DNA from 4 places in the Geodermatophilus sp. CPCC 205761 genome. Region 2 is predicted to be linked to each of the others. Evidence: riboswitches for the same ligand, from Rfam matches in the RefSeq annotation. Region 2 holds a riboswitch; each other region holds the start of a gene.
What was found. Region 2 has a riboswitch for cyclic di-AMP ahead of MY526_RS08180 (C40 family peptidase). Riboswitches for the same ligand answer to the same signal wherever they lie in the genome.

Region 1 (7,695 bases), on a different contig from region 2:
CGTCGTTCGACCGGAGGTTCCACTTCCTCCCCGGTGACCAACGGGTCGTCCTGTGGACCGCACTGCTCGGCGCGTTCCGGGAGACGTGCGCCGAGCACGGCGTCGCACCCGAGATCCTCGGTGACGACCGGGCGCTGCTGGCGTTCGGCCAGCACCACGGCCTCCCCACCCGGTTGCTGGACTGGTCACTGAGTCCCTACGTGGCCTCCTTCTTCGCCTTCCGCCAGGCGCTGGACACGCCTGGGGCGACCGGGCAGGTGGCCCTGTGGGTGCTCGACACCCGGTCCAGCGCGTGGTCGGCGGAGATGGGGGTGGAGCTGATCGCCCCGCTGACCGGCGGCAACTCCCGGCTGCGCAACCAGTCGGGTCGCTTCACCTACGCCCGCACACCGCACCTGACGCTGGAGGACTACGTCACGCACCTCGGCTTCGCCGACGGTGCGCTCACCCAGTTCAGCCTCCCGCGGGCCGAGGCCGTACGGGCCCTGCCCGACCTGGACGCCATGGGCGCGAACGCCGCGAACCTCTTCCCCGACTGGAGCGGGCTCGCCGAGGGCGTGACCCTGCGCATGCAGCTGCAGGCCTCGACGGCATCCGCGCCGTCCACCCGTTGAGGCCGCCCCCGGGAGCCCCGGCCTGCTCAGCGCGTGGCGGCGACCCAGGCGGCGGCGGTGACGACGCGGGCGATGTCCGCGGCGTACCCGGCGTCGATCGTCGCGTCCGTCGGCAGGTGGTACTCGGGGTTCATCTCCTCCGGGGGCGCTCCCGGACCGGGGCCGGCGAACAGGTCCTCCGACACCAGCACCGCGGCGTGGCCCTGCTCGTGGAAGCTCGAGTGGTCGCTGCGCCGCTCGGCCTCGTCCCACTCCCCCGTCGCCGGGTAGACCTGCGCCGGGCGCAGGGCCGGCGACACCACCGGTTGCAGCCCGGCGACGAGGCGGGCCAGCTCCAGCGAGCGCGCCTGCACGCCGGGCGCGGGGGTGAAGCCGGCGTGCACCTCGAACGTCCGGGCGGGCAGCCGGTCGTAGCCGATCATGTCCATCTGGAGGACCGCGGCCAGCGGTTCACCCGGCCCCGCCCGGTCGCGGGCGTAGGCGCGGCTGCCCACGAGCCCGTGCTCCTCGGCGTTGAACAGGACGAAGCGGACGGTGCGGCGGGGCGGGGCCAAGGTGTCGTCCAGCGCCGCGATCGCCTCGACGGCGGCCAGCACCCCGGCGATTCCGCTCGCGTCGTCGTCCGCGCCGGGAGCCGGGTCCCGGCCGGCCCGGTACCCGGGCAGGCGGGCCGCCGTGGAGTCCAGGTGGGCGGTGACGAGGACGACGCCGTCCAGGTCACGCCCGGGCAGCTCGGCCTCCACGTTCTCGAGGTCGCGGCCCTCGTGCCGGAACCGGTGCCGGCGGACGGTCAGCCGCCCGCCGCCGATGCGGTCCAGGTCGGCGACGAGCGTGCTGACGGCGACGGCGTTGTCCGGATGGTGGATGTGCCGGCTGCGGATGACGCCGCCGTCCCCGACCGCCGACGCCACCCCCGCGTACCGCTCGACGTGGCCGGCGAGCAGCCGGTCCTGGACCCGTGCCCCGAGGACCTCCTGCTCCGCGCCGGTGAGCGCGGCCGCCCCGACCGGATCGGCCACGAGGGCCGGCAGGACCGCCTCTGCCGGTGCCAGCAGCGCGGGCGACGGGACCAGCTTGAGGTTGTGCCCGTGCCGGGCGTCGGCGAAGTGCAGCCCCTCCACCGAGGCGCCGGCCGGGACTGCGACGAACAGCCCCTCGCCCGTGGAGGCGAGCACGCCGCGCGCCGGCGGTCCCGCGCCGAGGAACGCCGCCGCGTTGCCCTCGGCGGCGAGGAACCCGGTGCGCACCTGCCGGTCGTCGCGCAGCAGGTAGAGGTCGGTCGTCAGGGGCTCGTCGGCGGCGCCGAGCCGGTCGACCCAGAAGCCCAGGTCGTCGAGCTGCGCGGCGGTCGCCACCGTCGTGACCGCGTAGACGGTGGTGCCGCCCTCCCCCGTCACGTGCGCGGGCAGCACGCGCAGGTCCCGCAGCATCTGCCGCCAGTCCCCGTCGGCCGCCGCCGGCGGCACCGTGACGCGGACGTAGCGCAGCGGCGACTCCTGCTCCAGCAGCGGCAGGGCCAGCAGGGGGTGCGGCGCGACGGTCAGGCCGGCGCGGAGCGCGGACGCACGCTCGCCGGGGTCCTCCCCGACGAAGAGCGCCCGCGAGGACCCCGCGGCGGCGGCCGCCTGCTCGAAGGCCGCCGGCCCGTCCTTCCGGCCGTGCCGCACCAGGGCGCGGTCGAACCGGTCGGCCAGGCCCGCGGCGGCGAGTGCCCGGTCCACCTCGTCCGGGGCCACCGGGCCCGGGTCGGAGAGGATGCCCAGGCGCGCGCCGCGGTCCCGGAGCTCGGTCAGCACGGAGTCGACGAAGGAGTAGGGGGTCAACCGGTCGATCCGGTCGCCGGCGCCCGAGAGCGTCACCGAGGCGAGCGTGTCGCCGATGTCGAAGAGGACCGCCGTCCCGTCCAGCTCGCCCATGCCCGCTCCCCACCTGGTGCCCGAACCGCGTGCACCGTAGGGAGGGCCCCGTCACCGGCCTGTCACGCACTAGGCGCGCCCTAGGCTCGGGCCGTGGAGGTCTGGTTCAACCCGTCCTGTTCCAAGTGCCGCGCCGCGCGCGACCAGCTCGAGGAGGCCGGCGTCGAGTACACGCTGCGCCGGTACCTGGACCGGCCGCCGAGCGAGGCGGAGCTGCGCGCCGCGCTGACCGGCCTCGGACTCCAGCCCTGGGACATCACCCGGATGTCCGAGCCGCTGGCCCGCGAGCTGGGGCTGCCGGACGCCCCCCGGGACGCCGACGCCTGGATCCGCGTCCTGGTCGAGCACCCGCGGCTCATCCAGCGACCGATCGTGCTGACCGACGACGGCCGCGCCTGGGTCGCCCGCGACGACCAGACGCTCACCGAGGTGCTCGCGGCCGCCCGCCGCCCCTGACCGCTCACCCCGCGTCGGCCCAGGACCGGACGACCGCGACGTCGAGCGGGAAGTCGACCGGGAAGTCGCCGAACAGCAGCCGGCCGGCCGTGGCCGCGGCGTGCCGCACCTCCTCGGCGACGTCCGCGGCCAGGTGCTCGGGGGTGTGGACGACGACCTCGTCGTGGAGGAAGAAGACCAGGTGCGGCCGCTCCGCCAGCGATCCGCTCGCGTGAAGGCGCCAGAGCCGGTTGCGGAGATCGGCCAGCCAGCACAGCGCCCACTCGGCGCCGGTCCCCTGGACGACGAAGTTGCGGGTGAACCGGCCCCAGGCGCGCCGCCGCCGGTCCCGCTCCTCCCGCGGGTCCGCCTCGTCCGGCGGGTCGCCGAGTCCGGCCGGCCGCTGCGCCCAGCCGCCGGTCGGTGCCGGGGACCCCCGGCCGAGCAGGGTGTGCACGACCTCGCCGCGCTCGCCGGCACGGGCGGCCTCCTCGACCAGCCCGATGGCCCGCGGGTAGCGGCGGGCCAGCCGCGGCATCATCCGCCCGCTCTCCCCGCGGGTGCCGCCGTACATGGCGCCGAGCATCCCGACCTTCGCCTCGGCCCGGGTCGCGACCGCACCGCCGGCCACCATCCCCTGGTAGAGGTCCGTGGACCGCGCCGCCTGCGCCATCGCCGTGTCCCCGCTCATGCCGGCGAGCACCCGCGGCTCCAGCTGGGCGACGTCGGCGACCACGAACCGCCAGCCGTCGTCGGCGACCGCCGCGGGGCGCACCTGGGTCGGGACCGACAGGGCGCCGCCGCCGGTCGCCGCCCACCGCCCGGTGACCACGCCCCCGGGGAGAAACGACGAGCGGAACCGGCCGTCGCGCACCCAGGTCTCCAGCCAGGTCCAGCCGTTGGCCTGCAGCAGCCGTGACAGCTTCTTGTACTCCAGCAGCGGCGGGACGGCGGGGTGGTCGACCTGCTCCAGGCTCCACGACCGGGTGTCGGTCACCGGCAGCCCCGCCGCCTGCAGCGCCCGCAGCAGCACGCTCGGTGAGTCGGGGTTGAGGTCGGCGGCCCCGAGGGCCGCCCGCACCTCCCCCGCCAGCCGCTCGAGCACCGCCGGCCGCCGGCCGGCTCCCGCCCGCGGTCCGAGCAGCTCGGTCAGCAGCCGCTCGTGGACGTCGGCCCGCCAGGGCAACCCGGCGTGCGTCATCTCCGCGGCCACCAGCGCGCCGGACGACTCGGCCGCCAGGAGCAGGCCGAGGCGCGCCTGCTCCGGAGAGGCGGCGACGGCGGCCTGCTGGCGCTCGTCCTCGGCGACGGGGTCGAGCCGGTCGGCGGGGTCGTCGAGCGGGAAGAGCGCGGAGTCCGCCGCGGTCACCGGCTCCAGCGCGTCCCATCCCGGGGTGTCGTCGGCGGCCAGCAGGGCCTGGTCGACGAACGGCGTCCGCCGGAGGACGGCGTGGGCGAGTCTCAGGTCGGTGCAGCGCTCGACCCGGACGCCGGCCTCCAGGAGCGCCGGGTACCAGCGCGTGGTGTCGTCCCACACCCAGCGGACCGCCGGGCCCGCCTCCCGTGTCCGGACGTACGCGGCCAGCTCCTCGGCCGGGAGCCGGCGCACCTCGGTCGCCGTCCCGTCGTCGGCGTGCTCGCGCACCTCCACGGCCGCTCCACGGCGCCGGAGGAGGACACGGGTCACCCGTGCAGTGTCGTCGAGGTCGCCGACAGGACGACGTCGCTAGCGGCCGAGCAGCCCGCGCAGGCGGCGGACCGGCAGCTGGACCGACCACCGGGCCACCCGCCACGGCACGCCGGCCGCGGCGCGGGCCAGGCGCGCGCCCAGGTGCAGCAGGTCGGCGTACTCCGCCGGCCGGGGAGCCGCAGGCGCGGGACGAGGAGCGGAGACGGGCGGCGGGTCGGGCGGCCGCCGGTCGGGGACGAGCAGGTCGACCGCCGTGCGGCGGCGGGGGCCCCGCAGCGAGTCGAACGACGGGATGGGGGGCGCGAGCGGCGACTCCGTCTCGGCCGGCCGGGGCTCCGTGCCCGTCACCGGCGACGGACTCGGGTGCGGCTCGGGGACGACGAGCCGGATCGCCGCGATCAGGCCGGTGCCCAGCCCGGGGACCGCGGCCAGCTCCCGCCGGGTGAGCGCCGCGAGGTCGTCGACGCGGGTGACGCCGGCGCGGGTCAGCGCGGTCACCGCCCGTCCCGGCAGGCCCAGGTCGGCGATCGTCCGCGCAGGGGCGGGCCCCGTCGACCTGGTCGGCATGGCATCCGACCCTAGTGCCGCCGCCCGGCCGGCGATCGCCCGAGCCGGGCGGCCCGCCCCGGACGGACGCCACGCCAAGCCGTTCCGGCGTGTCGTGTGACGCACCGGACACGGGAACCGGCGCGTTCAGCGACGACCAGCCCATTCCCGATCCGCGTGTCGAGTGTGACCGGCGACACGGCGACAGTCGACATGACCGGTCGTAGCGTTTTGGCTGCGCTCAGCAAACAAGTGAGCGTGGCGCCGGTCCGCCAAACCCTGCCCACCGGCTGTCCTCCGAAGAACTCCGGGCAGGGGTGGGGGACCCACGTCCACGGCGCGCCGCGCGCGCCTCGGGGTGAAGCCGCGCACCGCGGCCGGGCACCGATCGTCCGAACCCGACAGCTCACCTCGCCGGCGGCGATCGGAGATCACCCATGCCCAAGCACCGCGCGCCTCGCTATGTCCGCACCAAGAAGGTCCTCTCCCGCGCCCCCGTCGCCGCCGGCGCCACCGTCGTCGGGATCGGCGTCCTGAGCTCCCCGGCCCACGCCGGCTCCACCCACGACTGGACCGGCGTCGCCGAGTGCGAGTCGGGCGGGAACTGGGGCATCAACACCGGCAACGGCTACTACGGCGGCCTGCAGTTCAGCCCGGCCACCTGGGCGGGCTTCGGGGGCACCGACCTCGCCCCCCGCGCCGACCTCGCGACCCCCGCCCAGCAGATCGAGATCGCCGAGAAGGTGCTCGCCGGTCAGGGCATCGGCGCGTGGCCGACCTGCGGCAAGCTCCTGGCCGACGGCACCACCGCGGCCGCCGCGGCGCCGGCACCGGCTCCGGCCGCCGCGCCGGCACCGGCTCCGGCCGCCGCCCCGGCGCCTGCTGCCGAGCAGCCGGCCACTCCCTCGCCGGCGGCCCCGTCCGAGGCCGACTACACGGTCGAGCGCGGCGACACGGTGGCCGAGATCGCCGCCGCCTCCGGGCAGTCGTGGCGCGCGCTCTACGAGCGCAACGTCGCCGTCATCGGCAGCAACCCCAACCTCATCTTCCCGGGCCAGGTGCTGCTGACCGCCGGGTCGGCCCCGGTCGCGGCCGCTCCGGGGGGCACCCTGGGGGCGTCCGCACCGGCCGCCGAGATCACCCCGGCCGTCGCGGCGACCCCCCTCGAGGCCGCGCCGGCCCCCGTCGTGGAGGCCGCGCCGGCCCCCGTCGTCGAGGCCGCGCCGGCTCCCGCACCGGCCGCCGCGGTCGCGGAGATCACCAACAGCGCCGGAGGCGTGCGGCCGGAGGCCCAGGCCGCCGCCGACGTCGTCGTCGCCAACGTCCCCGGTGCCGCCGGCATCACCATCGGCGGCACCCGCGCCAGCGCCGTCGACCCGCACGGCCACCCGTCCGGGCTGGCGCTGGACTACATGGTCGGCTCCGACACCGCCCTGGGCGACGCCATCACCGAGTACCACATCGCCCACTGGGACGACCTCGGCGTGGAGTACGTCATCTGGCAGCAGCGGATCCTCACCTCGCCGACCGGCGTCTGGAAGCTGATGTCCGACCGCGGCAGCGCGACGGCGAACCACATGGACCACCCGCACGTGAACTACCAGGGCTGAGCCCCCGGCAGCTCCGCGAGCTGCGCCCGAGCGCCCCCCACCTCCCCCGGGGTGGGGGGCGCTCTGGCGTCCGTGCGGGTCAGAGGTGGGCGAGGTGGACGCCGTCGATCGACCAGATCGCCGACGTGTCGCCGTGGTGACGGCCCGCAGCTCCCGGAAGCACTCGCTCAGGGCCCGCTCGTACGGCAGCTGCGGCGCCAGGAAGACGTTTCAGCTCTCCACCACGGCCAGCTGCTCGGCGAGCGGGATGTCGAAGCAGTCGACCGGCGCGGACCGGTGCGCCAGCAGCTCCCGCAGCTCGCCGGGCCCAGGGCGGTGCTGGTGCGCTCGTCCCGGTGCACGCGGCCGACCAGCGCGATCTGGACCGCGGGGAAGGCGTCGGTCAGGGCGTCGAGCACCAGCCGCCACGAGCCGGGCGACGGGTACAGCGACGGATCGCTCGACCCGGCCGGCACCACCGCGATCCGGCTCTCCACCTCGCGGTCGGACGCCAGCCGGTCGGAGGCGGCCCGCCGCGCCGAGGACGGCAGCTCGAGGCGCAGCTGAGCTCGTACTGCACCGGCTGGTGGCGCCGGGTGTCGTCGAGGACCCAGTCCCAGTCGCGGGGCACGTCCCGCATCCGCCGCGCCGAGTCCGCGCACGGTTCCAGGAACGGGTGGTCGACCGGGTGGACGGCGGCGAGGAAGGGGCAGAAGCCGGCCAGCTCCGTGGCGGTCGCGGCGTTCAGGACGACGGAGACCTCGCGGCCCGGCACCGCCGACGCGTGGCCGTGGCAGTAGTGCAGCGCCTCGACCGCGTGGCCCACCTGCTGGGCGTAGAAGAAGTTCACCAGCACCCGCTCGGCCGCCACGGATCGATCCTCCGACCGGGAGCAACCGACTTCC
Region 2 (7,695 bases):
GGGCGACCCTACGGGCCGACCTCGTCCCCGGGCTCCCGGACCGTCTCGGCGATCGGCACCAGCGACTGGAGCTCGAGGAGGTCGACGACCAGCCACACGGGACGGTTCTCGCGGGGACAGACGACCTGCAGGGCGACGTCGGCAGCGGCCGCGCGGCGGGCGAGGAAGGCCAGGCAGCGGGCGCCGGAGGAGTCGAGGAACGTCGTCCCGGTGAGGTCGAGGACCATCTCGCGGGGCTGCTGGGACAGGAGGGACTCCATGGCCTCCATGAGCTGTGGGGCGGTGGCCAGGTCGAGCTCTCCGCGTACGCTCAGCGACGGTAGACCGGAGGCCGTGGTCCGCTCGATGTCGAACAGCACGGGTCGGTCTCCTCGTCGTGGTCCCACTGGCTCACCGCAGGGTAGATGCCGCCGGGCGGGAGAGGGGAACCCTGGCATGGACATCGCCTTCACCGTCCGCCTGCCGGTCGACACGGACAGCGTGCCGTTCGTCCGCAGGCTGTGCCGGCTGGCGCTCGAGCACCTGCACGTCCCGCAGCACGTGGTCGACGAGATCGTGCTGGCGCTGACCGAGGCGTGCGCGAACGTCGTCCAGCACGCCGGGGACTCCGCAGAGTACGAGGTGCAGGTGCGGCTCGACGACGCCGTCTGCCGGATCAGCGTCGTCGACGACGGCGCGGGCTTCGACCCCGGCGGGCGGCCGGCCATCGACGGCTCGCCGCTGGAGACCGGCGGCGGGCTGACGCTCATGCAGGCACTGGTCGACCGGCTGGACTTCCACCACGAGTCCGACGGGCGGCACCGGGTGACGCTGGAGAAGCGGCTGGACGCGCACCCGCCGCTGCGCCTGGTCGACCCCGTCTGACGGCGCATGCACCCGGCCCGATCCGTTCTCGAGGAGCGCTACGAGCTCCAGTCCCCCATCGCCACCGGGGGTATGGGGCAGGTCTGGCGCGCCCGCGACCTCGTCCTGGGCCGGCAGGTCGCGGTCAAGGTGCTGCGTGCCGAGTTCACCGGGAACCAGGTCTTCCTGACCCGGTTCCGCACCGAGGCCCGGCTCTCCGCGGGGCTCGTGCACCAGAACATCGCCGTCCTGCACGACTACGGCGAGGTCGAGCCCGCCGGCGGTGACCGGGTGGTCTACCTGGTGATGGAGCTCGTGGACGGCGAGCCGCTCTCGACCCTGCTGCAGCGCGAGCACCGGTTGCCGCCGGAGCGGACCCTGGCCCTGCTGGGCCAGGTCGCGGCCGGGCTGGCCGCCGCGCACGCGGCCGGGGTGGTGCACCGGGACGTCAAGCCGGGCAACCTGCTCGTCGCGTCGGACGGCACGGTCAAGATCACCGACTTCGGCATCGCCTGGTCGGCGGCCAACGCGCCGATCACCCGCACCGGCCACGTCATCGGGACCGCCCAGTACCTCGCGCCGGAGCAGGTGCGCGGGGACAAGGCGGTCCCGGCCAGCGACGTCTACTCCTGGGGCATGGTGGCCTACGAGTGCCTCGCCGGCCGGCGCGCGTTCGACGGCCCCAACCCGGTGGACATCGCGCTGCGGCAGCTGCGGGAGGACCCCGACCCCCTGCCCCCGGACCTGCCGGACGGCGTGCGCCGGCTGGTCGAGCGGACCCTCACCAAGGACCCGGCCCAGCGGATCCCGGACGGCGCCGCCCTGCTCGCCGCGGTGGACGACGCCGCCGCCGGGCGGGAGCCCGACCGCGCCGACACCCTCGTGCTGCCGATCGCGCCCCCCGCCCCGGTGACGCAGGTGCTGTCCCCCGCCGCGGTCCCCGCCGCGGGGCCCGCCGTGGACGACGCCCACCCCGTCGACGACGAGCCGGAGGACCGGTCACGCCGCCGGATGCTCATCCCGCTGCTGGTGGCGCTCGTCGTCGTCGCGGCCGTGGCGGCGGGGCTGGTGGTCCTCGGGAACAGCGGGACCGACCCCGCACCGGCCGGTCAGCCGACGACGTCGACCACGCCGGCCCCGACGACGTCCGCGGCGCCGACGCCCCCGCCGGTCGTGCAGGTGCGGCTGGACCCCGCGGAGTACGTCGGCCGGCCGGTCGGCCAGGTGCAACCCCAGCTGGCCGGCCTGGACCTGGCGGTCGTGCTGCAGGCCGTCGAGACCGCCGACGTCCCCGCCGGGCAGGTGATGGAGCTCGCCCCCACCGGCGAGGTGCCGGTCGGCACGACGATCACCGTCACCCACGCCGTCGCGCCGCCCCCACCGCCGCCGCCGACCGCCGCGCCGACGACGGAGGCCCAGCCCACCGCCGAGCAGGGCGACGGGAACGGCAACGGCAACCGCCGCCGGGACCGCGACCGCGATCGCGACCGCAAGGGCGATGACTGAGGGCGTCCGCAGCCGACGGGACGGGGGTCCCGCGGCGGGGTAGGGCCTCCCGGTGGAGAAGATCAGCGACCGCCTGCTCAACTGGGCGTCGATCCTGGAGCCGACCACCCGGCTGCAGGCCGAGCGCACCGCCTCGATGCCGTTCATCCGCCCGCACATGGCGCTCATGCCCGACGCGCACCTGGGCAAGGGCGCGACGGTCGGCTCGGTGATCCCCACCGAGGGCGCGATCATCCCGGCGGCGGTGGGGGTCGACATCGGGTGCGGGATGGACGCCGTCCGCACCCAGTTCACGGCCGGCGACCTCCACGGGCGCAACCTCGGCGCGCTGCACGGGCAGATCTCGCGGGCGGTCCCGCTCTCGGCCGGCCGGTACAACAAGAAGCTGCGCGACTCCGCGGCCGCCCGGGTGGCGGAGCTCTGGGAGCTGCCGGGCGTGGGACAGGCCGACGGCGTCGCCGACACCTGGCCGATGCAGCTGGGGTCACTCGGATCGGGCAACCACTTCATCGAGGTGTCGCTGGACGAGGCCGACCGGGTGTGGCTGTTCCTGCACTCGGGCTCGCGCGGGGTGGGCAACCGGCTGGCGTCCAAGCACATCCGGATCGCGCAGCAGCGCTGCCGCGACGAGCACCTGCCCGACCGCGACCTGGCCTGGCTCGAGGAGGGGACGCCGGAGTTCGACGCCTACATCGAGGCGCTGGGTTGGGCGCAGCGGTTCGCCTTCCTCAACCGCGCGGAGATGATGGACCGCGTCGCCGAGCAGGTGTCCCGCTTCCTCGGCACCGAGGTCGCGCGGCAGGTGGAGATCTCCTGCCACCACAACTACACCGAGCGGGAGACGCACCTCGGGCACGACGTCTGGCTGTCCCGCAAGGGGGCCATCTCGGCGCGGCGGGGCCAGGACGGGCTGATCCCCGGGTCGATGGGGACGGCGTCCTACGTGGTGGTCGGCAGGGGCAACCCCGACGCGCTGATGTCCGCGCCGCACGGGGCCGGCCGCAACCACTCGCGCGGCGCCGCGCGGCGGCTGTTCACCCGCGCCGACCTCGATCGGCGGATGAAGGGCATCGCCTGGGGCCGGTCGGACGCCTTCCTCGACGAGCACCCGGACGCGTACAAGCCGATCGACCGTGTCATGGCCGACGCGGCCGACCTGGTCGAGGTCCGGCACACGCTGCGCCAGGTGGTCAACGTCAAGGGCGACTGACGCCCCGGGGCACATGTGTCTCCCGGGAAGCTCGTGCTCTGCCCACCACCGTGGGCAGAGCACGAGCTCCCGCAGGACACGTGCCCGGCCGCCGCCTATCCGGCGGCGCGGCGGCCGGCGCGCTCACTCCCGAGGCGACCAGCCGGTCGCCAGCCAGCCCGGGAGGTCCAGCAGGCCGGGCGCCAGCGCGCGGGTGGCCTCGATGTCGCCGCGGTAGGCGGGCGGGTGGGCGAGCCAGGTGAACATGGCGCGCGCGTCGTCGTCCAGGCCGTCGAGCGGCACCGCCTCGTAGCGGCCGGGCCGGCCGGCCCGCTCGCCGAAGGCGGCGGCGATCTGCTCGCCGGTCCGCTCGTCACCGGCGATCTCGATGCTGCCGCCGGGCACCCGGCCGGGGTCGAGGAGGACGTCGGCGGAGACCGTGCCGATGTCGGCGACGGCGATCATCTGCAGCGGCACGCCCGCCGGCAGCGGCATCCGGACGACGACCTCGCCGTCCTGCACCGCCGCCATCCAGCCCAGGTTCTCCATGAAGAAGACCGGCCGGACGACGGTCGCCGGCAGCCCCGACGCGGCCAGGTGCTCCTCGACGCGGCGCTTGCTCTCGAAGTGCGGGATGCCGGTCGAGCGCTCGGCGCCGCCGACGGAGTTGAGCACGACGTGCTCCACGCCGGCGTCCGCGGCCGCGTCGACGAGCGCGATCCCCTGGCGCTCCTCCGCCTCGGGCCCGCCGGCGCCGAACGGGGTGGTCATGGCGAACACCCGCTGCGCGCCGGAGAACGCCGTCCGCAGGCTGTCGGGGTCGGCCAGCTCGGCGCGGACGAGCTCGGCGCCCCGGTCGGCGAGGTCCCGGGCCTTGGCGGGGTCGCGGACGAGGGCGCGCACGCGGGCACCGGCGTCCAGCAGGGCGCGGGCGACGGCGCCGCCCTGCTGTCCGGTGGCACCGACGACGGCGATGACGGTCATGGGACTCCTCGGACTCGGTCTGGGCCGGCACGCGGGCGCGTGCCCCGTACGCGGCAGCGGCCCCCACCCGGGCTCGGGTGGGGGCCGCTGCGCCAGCAGATCAGTAGCGCCCGGTGCCGCGGCCCATGCCCTTGCCGCCGCCGCCCTTCTGCTGCTTCTGCTGGAAGTCCTGGATGAGCTTCTTGAGCTTGGCCTGGTTCTGCGGTTTGCGGGCCTCCTGGATGACCTTCGCCGCGATCCCCGACGCCACGAGCTTCCGGATCATGCCGGCCATGTGGGTTCCTCCTCGGTTCGGTTGACCTGCTTCGTGCCCGCCCAACGGCCGGGCCAACCACCCGGGTTCCGGCGGCAGGGCGTCGTCCGCCGATGACAGTCGGTGGTGCCACCCCGCAGGGGACGAGAACGTACGGATACCGCCGACCAGCGGTGACGGAGCCGGGCGGCTCCTCACACTGCGTCGTCCCCGCTGGTGAGGACGGCGAGCCGCGGCGTCCCCGGCCGCCGGATCCGACACCGACCCCGAATGGCGACGCCCGGCGGGGGTTCTTAGCGTTCTGCGCGGTCCAGCGGGCTCCCTCGTCGCCCACCCGTGGCGGCACCCGCCGGACACCGCCGAACCGGGCGTCGGTCGTCTACCGAGGCCCGGACCGGGGACCCACCGCAGCACTGGGGTGAAGCGCGATCCGTCGCGCCGGGCGACTCCCCCGTCCGAACCCGTCAGCTAACCCGGTAGGCGGTCGTGGAGAACAGGAGAACACGTCGTCCATGACGACTGCACGCACGACCTCTGCACGTCGCACGTTCCGTGGGATCGCCGTCGCCGTCATCGCCGGTGCCGGTATCGCGCTCTCCCCCCTGCCGGCAACGGCTGACACCGGTGGGGACGGTGGTGGGGGCGCTGCCGTCGCCGCTGCTCCGGCCGCCGCGTCGAGCGGCGCCGCCCAGGCCGCGGTCGACACCGCGCTCGCCCAGGTGGGCGACCGCTACGTGTACGGCGCGACCGGCCCGAACTCCTTCGACTGCTCGGGGCTGACGAGCTTCGCCTACAAGGCGGCGGGGATCTCCATCCCGCGCACCTCGCGGGCGCAGGCGGGCTTCGGCGCCCCGGTGGCGAAGTCGGACCTCCGGCCCGGTGACCTGGTGTTCTTCTACAGCCCGGTCTCGCACGTGGGCATGTACATCGGCAACGGCCAGATGGTGCACGCCTCGACCGCCAGCAAGCCGGTCGCCGTGGTGAACCTCGACTCGATGCCGAGCTACTCGGGCGCCCGCCGGGTCGCCTGACGCCTCGCGGTGCCCCGGCCGTCTGCTGACGGCCGGGGCACCGCGGCGGTCAGCCGATCCCGCTGAGGACGGCGGCAGCCGCGGCGTCGAGCGAGTCGCGCGCGCGGGCCCACGACGTCGAGCTCGGGAAGTCGCCGAGGAGGACGACCACCCGCCCGTCGGCGAGCTCGCCCGCCGAGTGCAGCTGCCGGCGCCCGTCGACGCAGCACATCCAGCCCTGCTTGGCCGCCACCGGCCCCGTGGCGCCGGTGCCGCTCGAGAGCAGGCCGAACCGCTGGTCGAAGCCGTCGGCGGCCGTCGCCGAGGTCGACCGCAGCCAGCCCAGGAGCCGGTCGGCGTCCCCGGGGTCGAGCAGCTGCCCGCGCGCCGCGAGGACGGCGGCGAGATCCGTGGCGCTCGTCGTCGCCTGGCCCCACTGACCCGGGATCGACGGCGGCGCGGTGGCGGTGAGCCCCAGTTCCGCGGCGACGTCGGTGACCAGCCCGGGCCCGTCGTACCGGTCCCACAGCCGGCTCATCGCGGCGTCGTCCGACCCCACGATCGCCCGCTCGGCCAGGGCGACGTCCTCGTCGGGCAGGGTCAGGGCACCGCTCTCGTCGAGCGCCAGCAGCCGGGTGACCACGAGCAGTTTCACCAGCGACGCGGTGGAGACCGGCCGGCCGGCGTCCGCGCTGGCGAGCAGCCGGTCCCCGTCGGCGTCCAGGACGACGACGGAGACGGTTCCGCCGGCGCCCGCCGCTGCGGCCTCGACGCCGGCCAGCACCGGCGCCGCGTCGACCGTCCGGAGTTCGGCCTTCGCGGAGGGCCCGGTCGCCTCCGGGACGTCGGTCGCGGCGGCCGCCTTGCCGTCGGTGGCGACGTGGCTGTCCGCCGCCGCGGTCACCATCGGGGTCGTGCAGCTGGCGAGGCCGCCGAGGACCACCCCGGACGCGCACAGCGCAGCGAGACCCCGGCGGAGCCGGTGGTCCAGGAGGGGACGGCGTCCGGCCACGGGCCCAGGGTGGGGGCGCTACCTGCCGGTGAGCAGGGAGTCCGCTGCTCGCCTCCTCCGGATGAGGGAGTCGGTGGTCAGCGGGCTCCCGGCTCGCGGCAGGGACTGGGTGGCTGGTCGGCGGACTGCAGCGAGAACACCGCCCCGGCGTCGCGCGGCCAGGTGCGGAGGAAGAGGAGCCCGTACCTGCGGTTGAGCAGCGCGTCGGAACCGACCTCGTCGACCAGCTGCGTGAGCCGCCCGGCGTCGTGGTTGCGGTAGCGCCGCAGCTCTTCGCCGGCGGCCACGGTGAGGAGGTCCCCGACGGCGCCCATGACGACGACCGCGGCCCAGTCGTCGTCCGGACCGCCGTCGCACAGCTGGACCCGGCGCGGGTGCACGCCGTGGCCGGCGGCGCAGCTGCCGCACCCGGCGCCCTGCAGCGCCCTTCCGCCCTCGCCGACGGACGATCCGGGGTCGCGGTCGGTCATGGCGGGCTCCTTGCTGAGGACGGCGGGCAGGAGCCCGCCGTGCCCCAGGAGAACACCCGGCGAACGGCGATCGCCCGCTCTCCCCACCGATCGGAGGCCGATGTCCTCCGGGAGCGTGGACGACCGCGGCCGCACGTGACGCTGGGTCAGGCCCGGACGGTCAGCAGTCCGCGACGTAGCGACGGCGGAACTCGGCGGCCCACGTGCCGAGCTCGTCCACCCGGGACGCGGCGTCGGCCAGCTCGCCGTGGCCGACGTGCCGCACCGCGGTGCGCATCCGGCGGCGCTGTCCCGCGACCGCGTCGACGGCGTCGCGCGCCGCCGCGTCGTCGTCCCGGGCCAGCACGACGGTGACGGCCTCGTCGAACACCGGCCCACCGCCGGCCCGTCCGCCCCGGCGCACGCTCTCCGCCAGGAGCACGTTGCGC
Region 3 (7,695 bases), on a different contig from region 2:
GCGTCGGCCGTTGCACCTGCTCGACCAGCCAGGCCGTCGTCGCCGACTTGCCGGTGCCGGTGGCGCCGAGGAGGACGACGTCCTGCTCGCCGGCGTTCACCCGCTCGGCGAGCGCGGTGATCGCCGCCGGCTGGTCGCCCGAGGGCTGGAAGTCGCTGACGACGCGGAAGCGCCCCTGGGTCGGCCGGAGATCGGTGGTCGCGCGCACGGGTCGACGGTACGACGGGGGTGTGACAGGACGGCGTCCGTGCGACGCCCGCGCACTCCCGGGGCGGACGGGACCGATCCACTGGCCCCGGGTGCTTGCCCTGGGGTATCCGACCCGCCTAGCGTCCCCGGTCGCAGGAGCGGTCACCGCCGGGGACCAGCGCCACCCGGGGACACCCGGGCGAGGTCGGACCCCGGCGCCGCTGCCGGCCGGACCTGCGCACGACGCCCCCCGTGGAGAACCGCGGGGGGCGTCGTCGTCCGGGGTGAGCGAGATCTCCCCCGCCGGGCACCGGACCGAGGTGTGCGGGCCCCCCGGAGGGGGCAACGGGGGCATGGTGCACCACGTGTGACCCGACCTCCCCGCCCATGCCCCGCGGCGGGAGGCCACCGGCCCCCGGCCTCCCGGGGGCGCCAGCGCAGGAGGACCTCGTTTCATGACCCAGGTGTGGCCTGGTACCGCCTACCCCCTCGGTGCCACCTACGACGGCACCGGCACCAACTTCGCGATCTTCAGTGAGGTCGCCGAGAAGGTCGAGCTGTGCCTCTTCGACGACGCCGGCAACGAGGAGCGCATCCGCCTGCCGGAGATGGACGGGTTCGTCTGGCACGCCTTCCTGCCCGGCATCCAGCCCGGCCAGCGCTACGGCTACCGCATCCACGGCCCCTACGACCCGTCGCAGGGCATGCGGTGCAACCCGAACAAGCTGCTGCTCGACCCCTACGCGAAGGCCATCGACGGCCGGGTCGACTGGGACCCGTCGGTGTTCGGGTACGACTTCGACAGCGGGGAGCGCAACGACGAGGACTCGGCCGCGCACATGCCGAAGTCCGTCGTCGTCAACCCGTACTTCGACTGGGGCGTGGACCGGCCGCCGCGGACCCCGTACCACAAGTCGGTGATCTACGAGGCCCACGTCAAGGGCCTCACCATGACCCACCCGGACGTGCCGGAGGACCTGAGGGGCACGTACGCGGGCATCGCGCACCCGGCGGTCATCGACCACCTGACCGGGCTCGGCGTCACCGCGATCGAGCTCATGCCCGTGCACCAGTTCGTGCAGGACGACACCCTGGAGCAGAAGGGCCTGCGCAACTACTGGGGCTACAACACGATCGGCTTCTTCGCCCCGCACAACGAGTACGCCAGCAACACCGACAACGGCATGCAGGTGGCGGAGTTCAAGGGGATGGTCCGGACCCTGCACGAGGCGGGGATCGAGGTCATCCTCGACGTGGTCTACAACCACACCGCCGAGGGCAACCACCTCGGGCCGACGCTGTCGTTCAAGGGCATCGACAACCGGGCCTACTACCGGCTGGTCGAGGACGACCCGCAGTACTACATGGACTACACCGGCACCGGGAACTCGCTCAACGCCCGCACCCCGCAGGCCCTGCAGCTGATCATGGACTCGCTGCGGTACTGGATCACCGAGATGCACGTCGACGGCTTCCGCTTCGACCTCGCCTCCACCCTCGCCCGCGAGCTGCACGCCGTCGACCGGCTGTCGGCCTTCTTCGACCTGGTGCACCAGGACCCGGTGGTCAGCCAGGTCAAGCTCATCGCCGAGCCCTGGGACGTCGGCGAGGGCGGCTACCAGGTCGGCAACTTCCCGGCCCTGTGGACCGAGTGGAACGGCAAGTACCGCGACACCGTCCGCGACTTCTGGCGCGGCGAGGACGCGACCGTCGGCGAGTTCGCCAGCCGGATCACCGGTTCCTCGGACCTGTACCAGCACTCGGGCCGGCGCCCGGTGGCCAGCATCAACTTCGTCACCGCGCACGACGGGTTCACGCTGACCGACCTCGTCTCCTACAACGAGAAGCACAACGAGGCCAACGGCGAGGGCAACAACGACGGCGAGAGCCACAACCGCAGCTGGAACTGCGGGGTGGAGGGCGAGACCGTCGACAAGAAGGTGCTCACCCTGCGGGCCCGTCAGCGCCGCAACTTCCTGGCCACGCTGATGCTCAGCCAGGGCGTGCCCATGCTCCTGCACGGCGACGAGCTGGGCCGGACGCAGCAGGGCAACAACAACGGCTACTGCCAGGACTCGCCGCTGACCTGGGTCCACTGGGACGAGGTCGACGAGGGGCTGCTGGAGTTCACCAAGCTGGTCACCCGGCTGCGTGCCGAGCACCCGACGTTCCGCCGTCGTCGCTTCTTCCACGGCCGGCCGGTGCGGCGCGAGCGGGGCGCCCCGGTGCAGGACATCGCCTGGCTCACGCCGGACGGTGACCTGATGACCGAGGACGACTGGGACGCCGGCTTCGCCAAGTCGATCGCCATGTACCTCAACGGGCACGGCATCCGGTCGACCGACGAGCGCGGCGAGGACGTCGTCGACGACCACTTCTACCTGGCGTTCAACGCGACGCACGAGCCGATGGACTTCACCCTGCCGGCCGAGGAGTACGCCGCGGCCTGGACGGTCGTCCTCGACACCGCCGAGATGGAGGCCGTCGAGCCGACGCAGCTCAAGCCCGGCGAGACGATCACCGTGCAGGACCGGTCGATGGTCGTGTTCAGCGCCCCGCGTCGCGCGTGAGCGGGCCCGAGATGAGCGAGCAGGGCACGAGCGAGCCGCTGAGCCGGGAGCGCCGGCGCGCGGTGCCCACCGCGACCTACCGGCTGCAGGTGACGGCGGACTTCACCCTGGACGACGCCGCGTCGGTCGCCGGCTACCTGGCCGACCTCGGGGTGAGCCACGCCTACACCTCTCCCCTGTTGCGCGCGGCCGCCGGCAGCACGCACGGCTACGACACCGTCGACCACGCGCACGTCGACGAGTCGCGGGGCGGGCAGGCCGGCTTGGACCGGCTGGTCGCCGCGCTGCACGCGCAGGGGCTGGGCCTCGTGCTCGACCTGGTGCCCAACCACATGGGCGTGGCCGATCCGGCCGAGGCGCCGTGGTGGTGGGACGTGCTGCGGCACGGCCGGGACAGCGCGCACGCCGGCGCGTTCGACATCGACTGGGACTTCGGCGGCGGCAGGGTGCGGCTGCCGGTGCTGGGCTCGGCGGACGACGTCGAGAAGCTGGAGGTGGTGGACGGGGAGCTGCGGTACTACGACAACCGCTTCCCGATCGCGCCGGGCACCGGGCAGGGCACCCCGCAGGAGGTGCACGCCCGCCAGCACTACGAGCTGGTCGACTGGCGGCGGGCCGACGCCGACCTGAACTACCGGCGGTTCTTCGCGATCAACACCCTCGCCGGGCTGCGCGTGGAGGACCCGGAGGTGTTCGCCGCGACCCATGAGCTGGTCCTGCGGCTGGTCGAGGTCGGCGCCGTCGACGGCCTGCGGATCGACCACCCCGACGGCCTGGCCGACCCCAAGGGCTACCTCGACCGGCTGGCCGAGGCCTCGGGCGGGCGCTGGACCGTGGTGGAGAAGATCCTCGAGCCCGGGGAGGACCTGCCGGAGAGCTGGTCGACGGCCGGGACGACGGGCTACGACGCGCTGGCCGAGGTGGACGACGTGCTCGTCGACCCGGCCGGCGAGGCGGCGCTGACCGCGCTGGACACCGAGCTGTCCGGCGCGCCGGTGGACTATGCGCGGTTGGTGCACGACTGCAAGCGCGAGGTGACCGACGGGATCCTCGGCTCGGAGGTGGCCCGCCTGGTGCGGGTCATCGGCGAGTTGCCCGGCATCGACGTCGCGCAGCAGACCGAGGCGCTGGCCGAGCTGCTGGCGGGCTTCCCCGTCTACCGCACCTACCTGCCCGACGGCCGCGAGCACCTCGACGCGACCGTGGCCGCGGTCCGGGAGCGCCGTCCCGACCTCACCGACGCCGTGGACGCACTGCACACGGTGCTGTCGCAGGCGGGGACCGAGGCCGCCACCCGCTTCGAGCAGACCAGCGGTCCGGTGATGGCCAAGGGCGTCGAGGACAGCGCCTACTACCGCTGGGCGCGGTTCGTCGCGCTCAACGAGGTGGGCGGCGACCCGGCGCGCTTCGGCAGCACGGTCGAGGAGTTCCACGAGGCGCAGCAGCGCCGCCTGGCGCGCAGGCCCGAGTCGATGACCGCGCTGTCGACGCACGACACCAAGCGCAGCGAGGACGTGCGCGCCCGGCTGGCGGTGCTCGCCGAGCTGCCCACCGAGTGGGCGCAGCTGGTGCGACAGCTGCTCTCCCGGCACCCGCTGGCCGACCGACCGCTGGCCCACCTGGTGTGGCAGAACCTGGTCGGGGCCTGGCCGCTGTCCCGCGAGCGGGCGCACGCCTACGTGGAGAAGGCCGCCCGCGAGGCGGGGACGTCGACGACGTGGACCGACCCGGCCGAGGAGTTCGAGAACCGGCTGCACGCGCTGGTCGACGCCGCGTTCGACGACGAGCAGACGAACGGCGCGATCGAGGACCTCGTCGCCCGGATCGCGCCCTTCGGGAGGTCCAACTCTCTGGCGCAGAAGCTCCTGCAGCTCACCATCCCCGGCGTCCCGGACGTCTACCAGGGCACCGAGCTGTGGGACCTCTCCCTCGTCGACCCGGACAACCGCCGTCCGGTCGACTACGAGCTGCGCCGCCGGCTGCTGGCCCGGCTGGACGGCGGCGAGGTGCCCGCGGTCGACGAGAGCGGCGCGGCCAAGCTGCTCGTGGTCTCCCGCACGCTGCGGGCCCGCCGCGAGCACCCGGAGTGGTTCGCCGGCTACCAACCGGTGGCGGCGACCGGCGCGACGGCGGGGCACGTGGTCGCCTTCGACCGCGGGGGTGCGGTGACGGTGGCCACCCGGCTGCCGGTCGGGCTGGCCGGCGCCGGCGGCTGGGGCGACACCGCGCTGCAGCTGCCGAACGGCGCCTGGCGGGACCTGCTCACCGGAGACTGCTTCGTCTCCGACGCCGCCGGGATGCCGGTGCGCGACGTGTTGGGGCGGCTGCCGGTCGCCCTGCTGGTCCGCGACTGAAAGTGAGGGGCCTGGGACGGTGCGCCGTCCCCGGCCCGGCCTGTCGCGCCACGCCGGGGTGACACGCCGGGTGCCGCGGAGTCGCTCGATTGCCTCCGCCTACCGTCCCCCGGGTGTTCGGCCGACCGGCCGGGCACGGCGCCGTCCCGCCCAACCCCGTCCGGCGGCGTCCTGACCACAGCACAACCGTGGACGGGGGTGGGGGAACCACATTCGACGCCACGTGCGTCTCGGGGTGAAGCCGCGTTCCGCGGCCGGGCACCGATCGTCCGAACCCGACAGCTCACCCCGCAGGCGGTCGATCGGAGGATCCCCTTGTCCCAGCACGATCGTTCCTGCCTGCCTGCCCGCGGTCTGCGCCGCGGTGCCGTCGTCCTCACCGGCGCGGCGGCCCTCTCCCTCGGCGCCCTCGCCGGCCCGGCGCTTGCCGCCGGCCCCAACAACTGGGACGCCGTCGCCCAGTGCGAGTCCGGCGGCAACTGGAGCATCAACACCGGCAACGGCTACTACGGCGGCCTGCAGTTCAGCCCCGGCACCTGGGCGGCCTACGGCGGCACCGCGTACGCGGCCCGCGCCGACCTCGCCTCCAAGGAGCAGCAGATCGCCGTCGCCGAGCGCACGCTCGACGGCCAGGGCCCCGGCGCCTGGCCGACCTGCGGGAAGGGCCTCGACCCGGCCGCGCCCGAGTGGGGCGCCCCGGCCCCCGCGGCCGCCCCCGCACCCGCCGCGGCGTCCGCCGGGACCTACGTGGTCAAGCCCGGCGACACGCTCGGCAAGATCGCCGCCGCGCACGGCACCCCCGGTGGGTGGCAGGCGCTGTACGAGAAGAACAGGAACGTGCTGAGCAGCCCGCACGTCCTCCAGGTCGGCCAGACGCTCGTGCTCTGACGCCGGTGTCCGGGATCCGGGGCGCCGCCGTCGGCGGCGTCCCGGAGCCCGGCGGGTGAGCGCCCGCGCAGGTCACGATTGGCCGCCGGTCGGACGGGCATGTTCTGGCCGCCGGTCCCCCGGCCGATCCGTCCCACCCCGCCTGGAGGCCCCCGCATGTCCGCACCCGTCGACTTCTCCGTCTGGGCACCGCTGCCGAAGCGGGTCCGGCTCCAGGTCGACGGCACGGTGCACGAGATGCACCGCGGCGACGGCGGCTGGTGGCGCGCCGAGGTCGAGGCCGGGCCGGAGGCGGACTACGGCTTCCTGCTGGACGACGACGACACGCCCCGGCCGGATCCGCGCTCGCGGCGCCAGCCGAACGGCGTGCACGGGCTCTCCCGCCGCTTCGACCCGGCGGCGTACCGCTGGGTCGACCGGGCGTGGACCGGGCGGCCGCTCGCCGGGGGCGTGGTCTACGAGCTGCACGTCGGCACGTTCACCCCCGAGGGCACCCTCGACGCCGCCGTCGGGCGACTGGACCACCTCGTGGAGCTCGGCATCGACTTCGTCGAACTGCTCCCGGTCAACGGCTTCAACGGCACGCACAACTGGGGCTACGACGGCGTCCTCTGGTACGCGGTGCAGGAGGAGTACGGCGGCCCGGCGGCCTACCAGCGCTTCGTCGACGCCTGCCACCAGCGCGGCCTGGCCGTGATCCAGGACGTCGTCTACAACCACCTCGGCCCGTCGGGGAACTACCTGCCGCTGTTCTTCCCGGTCTTCGCCGAGGGCGGCGCCACCACGTGGGGCAACTCGGTCAACCTGTCGGGGCCGGACTCCGACGAGGTGCGCCGCTACATCGTCGACAACGCCCTCATGTGGCTGCGCGACATGCACGTCGACGGGCTGCGCCTGGACGCCGTCCACGCGCTCGTCGACGAGCGGGCCACCCACGTGCTGGAGGAGATGGCGCAGGAGGTCGACCGGCTGTCGGTCGCCGAGGGCCGGCCGCTGACGCTGATCGCCGAGAGCGACCTCAACGACCCGCGCCTGGTCACCCCGCGCGTGGCCGGTGGCATGGGACTGACGGCGCAGTGGAGCGACGACTTCCACCACGCGCTGCACGCGACGCTGACCGGCGAGGGGCAGGGGTACTACGCGGACTTCGCCGCCGCCGGGCTCGCCGGCCTGGCCAAGACGCTCACCGGCGCGTACTTCCACGACGGCGCGTGGTCGAGCTTCCGGCGGCGGCACCACGGCCGGCCGGTGGACACCAACGTGCTGCCGGGCTGGAAGTTCCTCGCCTACCTGCAGGACCACGACCAGATCGGCAACCGGGCCGTCGGCGACCGCATCTCGGCCTCGCTCTCCCCCGACCTGCTGGCGGTGGGCGCCACCATCGTGCTGACCAGCCCGTTCACCCCGATGCTGTTCATGGGCGAGGAGTGGGGGGCCGCGACGCCGTGGCAGTTCTTCACCAGCCACCCCGAGGCGGAGCTCGGCAAGGCCACCGCCGAGGGCCGGATCGGCGAGTTCGCCGAGCACGGGTGGGACGCCGCGGTGGTCCCCGACCCGCAGGACCCGGAGACCTTCACCCGCTCCAAGCTCGACTGGAGCGAGCTCGAGCGGGAACCGCACTCCCGGCTGCTCGGCGCGCACCGGGCGTTGCTGGCGCTGCGCCGGGCGCACCCCGACCTGCTCGACCCCGACCT
Region 4 (7,695 bases), on a different contig from region 2:
ACGCGCCGGGCCGCTAGATTTGGCCGACGTCCCGCGACCGGGGCCGCAGGCGACGGGGCCGGGGCCGGGGCGGGAGGAGAGGACGAGGCGTGCGCGAGTTCAGCGTCCCGGCGACGACCGAGGTCGGCCCTGACGAGGCCATCCCCGACCTGCTCGCCACCAACGTGGCCGAGCACCGCGACGAGGTGGGCCTCCGGGTCCAGCGCGACGGCCGGTGGGAGGACGTGACCTGGGGCGAGTTCGGTGCGCAGGTCGCCGGCGTGGCCAAGGGGCTGATCGCCTCCGGCGTCCGGCCCGGGGACCGGGTGGCCCTGCAGGCCCGGACCCGCTACGAGTGGACCGTCCTCGACTTCGCGATCTGGGCGGCCGGCGCGGTCGTCGTCCCGGTGTACGAGACCTCCAGCGCCGACCAGGTCGCCTGGATCCTCTCGGACTCCGGCGCGACCGCGGCCGTCGTCGAGCGCGCCGAGCACGCCGCCGCGGTGGAGTCGGTGCGCGACCAGGCGCCGGACCTGGCCTCCGTGTGGGTCATCGAGGACGACGCCGTGGGCACGCTCACCGCAGCGGGAGCCGACGTCCCCGACGCCGAGCTCGGCGCCCGCCGGGCGACGTTGACCTCGTCCAGCCTCGCCACGCTGATCTACACCAGCGGCACGACCGGGCGGCCCAAGGGCTGCGAGCTCACGCACGCCAACTTCCTGTTCGAGATCGGCAACGGGATGAGCCTGCTCAGCCGGTTGCTCAACGAGCGGGGCTCGCTGCTGCTGTTCATCCCGCTGGCCCACGTCCTCGCCCGGGTCCTGGAGGTCGGCGCGGTCAAGACCCGCACCGTCCTCGGGCACACCGCCGACATCAGCAACCTCGTGGCCGACCTCGCCGCGTTCCAGCCGACGTTCGTCCTCGCCGTCCCCCGGGTGTTCGAGAAGGTCTTCAACCAGGCCAAGGCGAAGGCGGAGGCCGCCGGGAAGGGCAAGATCTTCGACAAGGCCGCCCGGGTCGCCATCGACTGGTCCCGCGCCACGGACGCCGGCGGCCCCGGTCTCGCGCTGCGGGCCCAGCACGTGCTGTTCGACAAGCTGGTCTACGGCAAGCTGCGCGCCGCGCTCGGTGGTCGCTGCCTCGGAGCGGTCTCCGGCGGTGCCCCGCTCGGCGAGCGGCTCGGCCACTTCTTCCGCGGCGTCGGCGTCACCGTGTACGAGGGCTACGGGCTCACCGAGACGACCGCCGCCGCGTCGGTCAACCACGACGCCGCCTTCCGCATCGGCACCGTCGGCCGGCCGCTGCCCGGCGTCGAGACCGCCATCGCCGACGACGGCGAGATCCTGATCCGCGGCGGCATCGTCATGCGCGGCTACTGGAAGAACGAGCAGGCCACGAACGAGGCCGTCGACGCCGACGGCTGGTTCCACTCCGGCGACCTCGGAGACATCGACGGCGACGGCTTCATCACGATCACCGGGCGCAAGAAGGAGATCCTGGTGACCGCCGGCGGCAAGAACGTCGCCCCCGCGGTGCTCGAGGACCGGCTGCGCGCCCACCGGCTGATCAGCCAGTGCATCGTCGTCGGCGACCAGCGTCCGTTCATCGCCGCGCTGATCACCCTCGACGAGGAGGCGCTGCCGGCCTGGCTGGAGAGCAAGGGCAAGCCGGCCGGCACGACAGCGGCCGACCTGACCGAGGACGCCGACATCCTGGCCGAGATGGACGCCGCGGTCGCCGAGGCCAACAAGGCGGTGTCGCAGGCCGAGTCGATCAAGAAGTTCCGGGTGCTCGGCGCCGACTTCACCGAGGCCAACGGCATGCTCACGCCCAGCCTGAAGCTCAAGCGGGCGGTGGTCATGAAGGAGTTCGACGCCGACGTGGAGGCCCTCTACGCCCGGTGAGCCCGGGCTCCGCCGTCAGCCGTCCAGCAGGGCGGTGAAGGTCGCGGCGATCGTCGTCCACGACCACCGCTGCTCCACCCACGCCCGGCCGGCGGCCCCCATGGCCCGGGCGCGGGTGGGGTCGTCGAGCAGGCGGGTGATCGTCGCGGCGACGTCCGCCGGGGATCGCGGGTCGGCCACGACGTGCCCGGTGACGGCCTCCCGCACCGTCTCCGGCGCGCCGCCCGAGGTGCCCGCCACGACCGGCAGCCCGCAGGCCGCCGCCTCGAGGTAGACCATGCCCAGCCCCTCGACGTCCAGGCCGCCCCGGCGGGTGCGGCACGGCATGGCGAAGACGTCGCCGGCGGCGTAGTGCTCGGGCAGCTGCTCCGACGGCACCCCTCCGGTGAGGACGACGGAGTGCGCCAGCCCCCGGTCGGCGACCGCCCGCCGCAGCCGGGCCTCCAGCGGGCCGCCGCCGACGAGCAGCAGCCGCGCGTCCGGATGGCGGGCCAGCACCCGCGGCCAGCCGGCCAGCAGCACGTCCTGTCCCTTCCGCGGGACCAGGCGCGAGACGCAGACGACGACCGGAGCCGCACCCAGCCCGTACCGCGCGCGCACCGCCGCCCCGTCGGCGAACGGGGTGAACCGGTCGACGTCCACCCCGGGTGACAGCTGCGCCATGCGGGTGGCGCCGTCCAGCGCGGGCGCCAGGCGGCCGTGGGTGTACTCGCTGATGTAGGTGAGGACGTCGAGGCCCCGGGCGATCCGCCGCATGAGCTGCCGCGCCCCCGGCAGCGCCACCCAGCCGGTCTCGTGGCCGTGGGTGGCCCCGACCAGGTGCCGCACACCGGCGTCGCGCAGGGCCGGCGCGAGCAGGCCGAGCGGTGCGGCCGCGCCGAAGAAGGCGGTGTCGCAGCCCGAGCGGCGGGCCAGGTCGGCTGCCGCGCGGGCCGTGGCGCGGGTGGGCAACAACATGCCGGTCGGCCGGCGCACCACGGGGTACGGCAGCGCGGCGTCGTACGCCTCCCAGCCGGGCGACCGGGAGGCGAGCACGACCAGGGACTCCGGGGGGCGGCGGGCCAGCAGTGCCGCGACGAAGGTCTGGATGCCGCCCTGGCGCGGCGGGAAGTCGTTGGTGACGACCAGCGTCCTCACCCGGCGTCCTCCAGGCGCTGCCAGTCCAGCGCCATCGCGACCCGCTGCGGCCCGGTCGGGTGGGAGCCGAAGAACCACTGCCAGGCCGCGGGCGGGTCGGGGTCGGCGAGGTTGGCCGCCGCCAGCCGGTGCTGCATGGTGATGAACGCCTGCGCGTCGCCGGTGAGATCGAGCGCGTGCAGGTCGGCGCGCGCCTCGACGTGCCGCGACACCACGTTCCGAACCGGGGTGGCGACCAGCGTGCCGACCGACACCAGCAGCAGGACCAGCGGCACCACCCGCGGGTCGCCCGGTGCGTCCACACCGGCCCGGCGCAGCAGCGGCGTCCAGGACAGCAGCCACCCCAGCGCGGCCACCGCCGCGGCCGCACCCAGCGAGCCGATGAGGGTGCCGGTGAGGACGTCGTCGGTGGCCACGTGGCCCAGCTCGTGCGCGACGATCGACTCGATCTCCGCCGGGGGCAGCCGCTCGAGCGTCGTGTCGAACAGGACGACCCGGCGGGTCGACCCGAAACCGGAGACGTAGGCGTTGAGCGCGGTGGTGCGCCGGGAGGCGTCGGCGACCAGCACGTCCTCGACCGGGGTGCCGTTCTCCTCGGCCAGCTCGAGCAGGTCGGTCCGCAGCTGCCCCGCGGGCAGCGACTCGAACCGGTTGAACGCCGGCTCGATGAGCACCGGGTAGAGGAACGAGCCCGCGACGACGAGCGCGGCCGCGGCCCCGGCGGCCCAGGCCCACCAGGTCCGCGGAGCGCGGCGGGCCAGCCACACCACGACGAGCAGGACGACGGCAGTGAGCGCCGCGTCGATGGCGGTGGAGACGCCGACGTCGCGCAGCCACAGCAGCCAGGAGCGGGTGGACAGGCCGTACCGGTGCCGGACCACCTCGCCGTACGCCGACAGCGGCAGGGTGACCAGCCGACCCACCACCGCGATCGCGGCCGTGCCAAGCAGCGCCTGCCACGCCCAGCCGCCGCCGAGCGGGCGCGCCACCGCCCGGACCAGCCGGCCGCCGAGCGGGGTCAGCGCCAGGACGGCGGAGACGGCGAGGCCGAGCAGCAGCGAGGCCAGGGACGCCGGCCGGAGGGCCGCGGCGAAGGACTCCGCCCGCTCGACCACCTCCGCCGGCAGCCCGGCGCCGGGGCGGACCGGGGTGGCCCCACCGGGCGGGTCGGGCAGCAGGGACCACGGCGTCCGGACGGCGATGACGAGCACGAGGGCCGCCCCGAGCGCACCCGCGACCAGCAACGCGGCCCGGCGGGCGCTCACCTGGTCGATCCTAAGAGGACCCCGTCCTCCCCACCCCTCGCAGGCTCGCGGCGGGACCCGGGACGGGGCCGCCCGTCCTCCCCACCCCTCGCAGGCTCACGGCGGGACCCGGGACGGGGCCGCCCGTCCTCCCCGCGCTCAGCCGGGCTCAGAGGATGCGGCGCATCGCGGTGATGCTGCCCATCGAGTCGATGCCCACGACCTTGACCGGCTGGCCGGAGGTCGAGGCGTGCACCATCTGCCCGTTGCCGATGTACATCGACACGTGGCTGACCGGGCTGTAGTAGAAGAGCAGGTCGCCCGGCTGCAGCTCGGCGCGCGAGACCGACCGGCCCATCGTCGATTGCATGCGGCTCGAGTGCGGCAGGCTGACGCCGGCCGCGGCGTAGGCGTACTGGGTGAGCCCCGAGCAGTCGAAGGAGTTCGGGCCGCCGGCGCCCCACACGTACGGGTCGCCGACCTGGGCCAGCGCCGTGTCGACGGCCGCCTGCGCGGCACCGCTCGCGGCGGGCGCCGGCGCGGCGGCCGGGACCGCCTGCCCCGAGTGGGCCGTCTGCACCAGCTGCTGCTGGGGCGCCGACAGGGCGTCGTACTGCGCCCGGTAGTCGGCGATGTCGGCCTCGAGCCCGGCCTGCCGCGCGGTGACCTCGTCGAGCGCCTGCTGCGCCGCGGCCTGGGCCGCGTCGGCGCCGGCCCGCGCCTGCTCGGCGGCCGCGGCCCGCGTGGCGACGTCGGTGAGCACGTCGCCGGCGTGCCCGGCGATGACGTCGAGCGTGGCCAGCTGGGAGACGAAGTCCTCGGCCGACGCGCTGGTCATCAGCAGGTCGAACTCCGAGAGGCTCTCGCCGGTGAACGCCGCGCGGGCGACCTGGCGGATCTGGCCGTCGAGGGCGTCGAGCTGCGCCTGTGCGTCGGCGGCGGCCCGGTCGGCGTCGGCGACGGCGGCCTGCTGCTGGGCCAGGGTCTCGCGGGCCTCGTTGACCTGCTCGCTGACGGCCTCGAGCTCCTGACCGGTGCGGGCGACGAGCTCGGCGGCCTGCGCGGCGCTGCCGGCCTGCTCCGGATCGGCGACCGCGTTCGCGGGGAGGAGCGTCAGGGCCAGCGTCGCGGTGGCTCCGACGACGAGCCCGCGACCGAGGCGGCGGGCCGCGGTGGGGCGGCGGGGAACGACCGCAAGACGGGGGTGGATCGGTTCGGGGGCATGCCCCAGGGCAGCGTGAGGGGTCGCCACGGGCGGCGGCTCTCCGTTTCTTCCTCAGCAACCGCCTACCGAGTTAGCTGACGGGTTCGGGCTGGGAAGAAGCGCCCTATCTCTGCGCGCCGGCGGACCGACGCGTGTGCCCCGGCGGACCGGCGCACGCGAGAACTCACCCCAGTACTGCGGTGGGTCCCCGGTTCCCCCTGGGCACCGTGCGGCGCCTCGGGGAATTCGGCGGTGACCCGGCCGAGGTCACCTCACTGCGGGTGACGACCTCCCGGCCGGACCGGCTCACCGTAGGGGCGTGGTGTTGTTGTGACAAACGAGGCCCGCGTGGACTGTGGGATTTCCCACACGCTCGACGCGCGCCACGCCGACACCCCCGGTTCGCGCCTCGTTCCCTCGTCCGCGGCCGCGTCGGCGCCCGCCACGGCCGGCCTCACCCGGTGCGCCGCCGCGGATCCCCCGCCCGGCGCGGGGAGGTCTGGTGGCGCAGCGGCGGCACGAGGCCGCCGTCGGCCAGCGCGCGGACGGCCCGGCGCTCGACCTCGTCGAACTCCACCACCACACCCGGCGCCGGGACGACGACGTCCTCGGCGGCCGGACCGCGGCGGGCGGTCATCGGGACCACCGTCGGGTCGGTGCCCTGCCAGCCCGGTGGCGCCCCCAGCAGCACGGTCACGACGCAGTCGGCGCAGCCGTCGCCCCGGGCGGTGCAGGTGTCGCAGTCGATGAACATGACCCACTCCTCTGCTGACCGACGCCTTGGTCGTGGAGGCCCTCCATGGCCCCCGGTCGGTATGGGCAGCACGCTAGGGACGGGCACCGACAGTTCCCGGCCACCGTCGGTTCTGCCGCCCGCACGGCCGCCCGCACCGCCGTCGGCCGATCGGTCGCCGCCCGGCGAGCGTCCCCGGGACTGTCACTGCCCCGACCTACCGTCCGCCCCGTGCCCTCCTCCCCCGCCCGGCTGGCCGGGATCGCCGCAGGGACAGCCGCGCGAGCCGCCGCCGGGCTGCCGCGCTACGAGCAAGCCACGATCGACGAGCTCGGCACCCCGCTGGCGGAGGTCACGTTCGTCGTCGTCGACCTCGAGACGACCGGCGGCTCACCCAAGGACAGCGCGATCACCGAGGTCGGCGCGGTCAAGGTGCGCGGCGGCGTCGTCCTCGGCGAGTTCCAGACGCTGGTCGACCCCGGCTGTGCGATCCCGCCCTACATCAGCGTGCTGACCGGCATCACCACCACGATGGTGGCCGCGGCGCCGCGCATCGGGGCGGTCCTGCCCGCGTTCCTGGAGTTCGCGCGCGGCGCGGTCCTGGTGGCCCACAACGCTCCCTTCGACCTCGGGTTCCTCAAGGCCGCCTGCGCGGAGAGCGCCGTCCCGTGGCCGGCCTTCGCCTCGGTCGACACCGCGGTCCTCGCCCGCCGGCTGCTCACCCGCGACGAGGTGCCCAACTGCAAGCTGGCCACCCTGGCGCCCTTCTTCCGCACCGCGACCGAGCCCTGCCACCGCGCCCTGGCCGACGCCCGCGCCACCGTCGACGTGCTGCACGGGCTCTTCGAGCGGCTGGGCCCGCTCGGCATCACCAGCCTGGAGGAGCTGACCGGCCTCACCCGCCAGGTCGACCCCGACCGTCTGCGCAAGCGGCACCTGGCCGACGGCGTGCCCTCGGGGCCAGGGGTCTACGTGTTCCGCGGCCCCCGCGACGAGCCCCTCTACGTCGGGACGTCGAGCGATCTGCGCAGCCGCGTCCGCAGCTACTTCACCGCCGGGGAGCAGCGCAGCCGGATCACCGAGATGGTCGCCCTCGCCCAGCGCGTCGACACCATCTCCTGCGCGCACGACCTCGAGGCCGCCGTCCGGGAGCTGCGGCTGATCGCCGAGCAGAAGCCCCGCTACAACCGCCGCTCCCGCTTCCCCGAGCGCGCGCTCTGGGTCCGGCTGACCGACGAGCCGTTCCCGCGGCTGTCGGTCGTCCGGCGGGTGCGCCCGGGCGCCGGGGTCTTCCTCGGCCCGTTCCCCGACCGGCGCGCGGCCGACGCGGCGGTGGCCGCGATCCACGAGTCGCTGCCCCTGCGCCAGTGCACCGGCCGCATCTCCCTGCGGGTGCTCGGCACCGCCTGTGCGCTGGCCGGCATGGGCCGCTGCGGGGCACCCTGCACGGGTGCCCAGTCGGTCGACGAGTACGCCGGGATCGCCGCCGTGCTC

Region 1: linked by a shared signal. The riboswitch ahead of MY526_RS20060 (transglycosylase family protein) and the one ahead of MY526_RS08180 (C40 family peptidase) in region 2 are both predicted to bind cyclic di-AMP.
Region 3: linked by a shared signal. The riboswitch ahead of MY526_RS03015 (transglycosylase family protein) and the one ahead of MY526_RS08180 (C40 family peptidase) in region 2 are both predicted to bind cyclic di-AMP.
Region 4: linked by a shared signal. The riboswitch ahead of MY526_RS12650 (C40 family peptidase) and the one ahead of MY526_RS08180 (C40 family peptidase) in region 2 are both predicted to bind cyclic di-AMP.

What each region holds. Positions count from the first base shown of each region.
Region 1 is NZ_JALPKQ010000038.1:13,516-21,210, reverse strand. Features, by position in the region: gene MY526_RS20085 (FRG domain-containing protein) at 1-614, shown strand, start outside; gene MY526_RS20080 (M20/M25/M40 family metallo-hydrolase) at 641-2,530, opposite strand; gene MY526_RS20075 (ArsC/Spx/MgsR family protein) at 2,624-2,986, shown strand; gene MY526_RS20070 (bifunctional 3'-5' exonuclease/DNA polymerase) at 2,991-4,652, opposite strand; gene MY526_RS20065 (DNA-directed RNA polymerase subunit alpha C-terminal domain-containing protein) at 4,692-5,222, opposite strand; cyclic di-AMP (ydaO/yuaA leader) riboswitch at 5,490-5,636, shown strand; gene MY526_RS20060 (transglycosylase family protein) at 5,639-6,811, shown strand; gene MY526_RS20055 (hypothetical protein) at 7,194-7,661, opposite strand.
Region 2 is NZ_JALPKQ010000010.1:46,830-54,524, forward strand. Features, by position in the region: gene MY526_RS08150 (STAS domain-containing protein) at 9-359, opposite strand; gene MY526_RS08155 (ATP-binding protein) at 436-864, shown strand; gene MY526_RS08160 (serine/threonine protein kinase) at 871-2,349, shown strand; gene MY526_RS08165 (RtcB family protein) at 2,402-3,559, shown strand; gene MY526_RS08170 (NmrA/HSCARG family protein) at 3,683-4,522, opposite strand; gene MY526_RS08175 (hypothetical protein) at 4,623-4,796, opposite strand; cyclic di-AMP (ydaO/yuaA leader) riboswitch at 5,123-5,274, shown strand; gene MY526_RS08180 (C40 family peptidase) at 5,288-5,806, shown strand; gene MY526_RS08185 (serine hydrolase) at 5,856-6,797, opposite strand; gene MY526_RS08190 (hypothetical protein) at 6,875-7,267, opposite strand; gene MY526_RS08195 (PGN_0703 family putative restriction endonuclease) at 7,428-7,695, opposite strand, start outside.
Region 3 is NZ_JALPKQ010000003.1:133,643-141,337, forward strand. Features, by position in the region: gene uvrB (excinuclease ABC subunit UvrB) at 1-208, opposite strand, end outside; gene glgX (glycogen debranching protein GlgX) at 645-2,759, shown strand; gene treY (malto-oligosyltrehalose synthase) at 2,756-5,113, shown strand; cyclic di-AMP (ydaO/yuaA leader) riboswitch at 5,283-5,426, shown strand; gene MY526_RS03015 (transglycosylase family protein) at 5,429-6,001, shown strand; gene treZ (malto-oligosyltrehalose trehalohydrolase) at 6,158-7,695, shown strand, end outside.
Region 4 is NZ_JALPKQ010000017.1:60,625-68,319, reverse strand. Features, by position in the region: gene MY526_RS12665 (AMP-dependent synthetase/ligase) at 90-1,883, shown strand; gene MY526_RS12660 (glycosyltransferase family 4 protein) at 1,899-3,020, opposite strand; gene MY526_RS12655 (M48 family metalloprotease) at 3,017-4,285, opposite strand; gene MY526_RS12650 (C40 family peptidase) at 4,434-5,516, opposite strand; cyclic di-AMP (ydaO/yuaA leader) riboswitch at 5,533-5,730, opposite strand; gene MY526_RS12645 (hypothetical protein) at 5,923-6,222, opposite strand; gene MY526_RS12640 (DEDD exonuclease domain-containing protein) at 6,433-7,695, shown strand, end outside.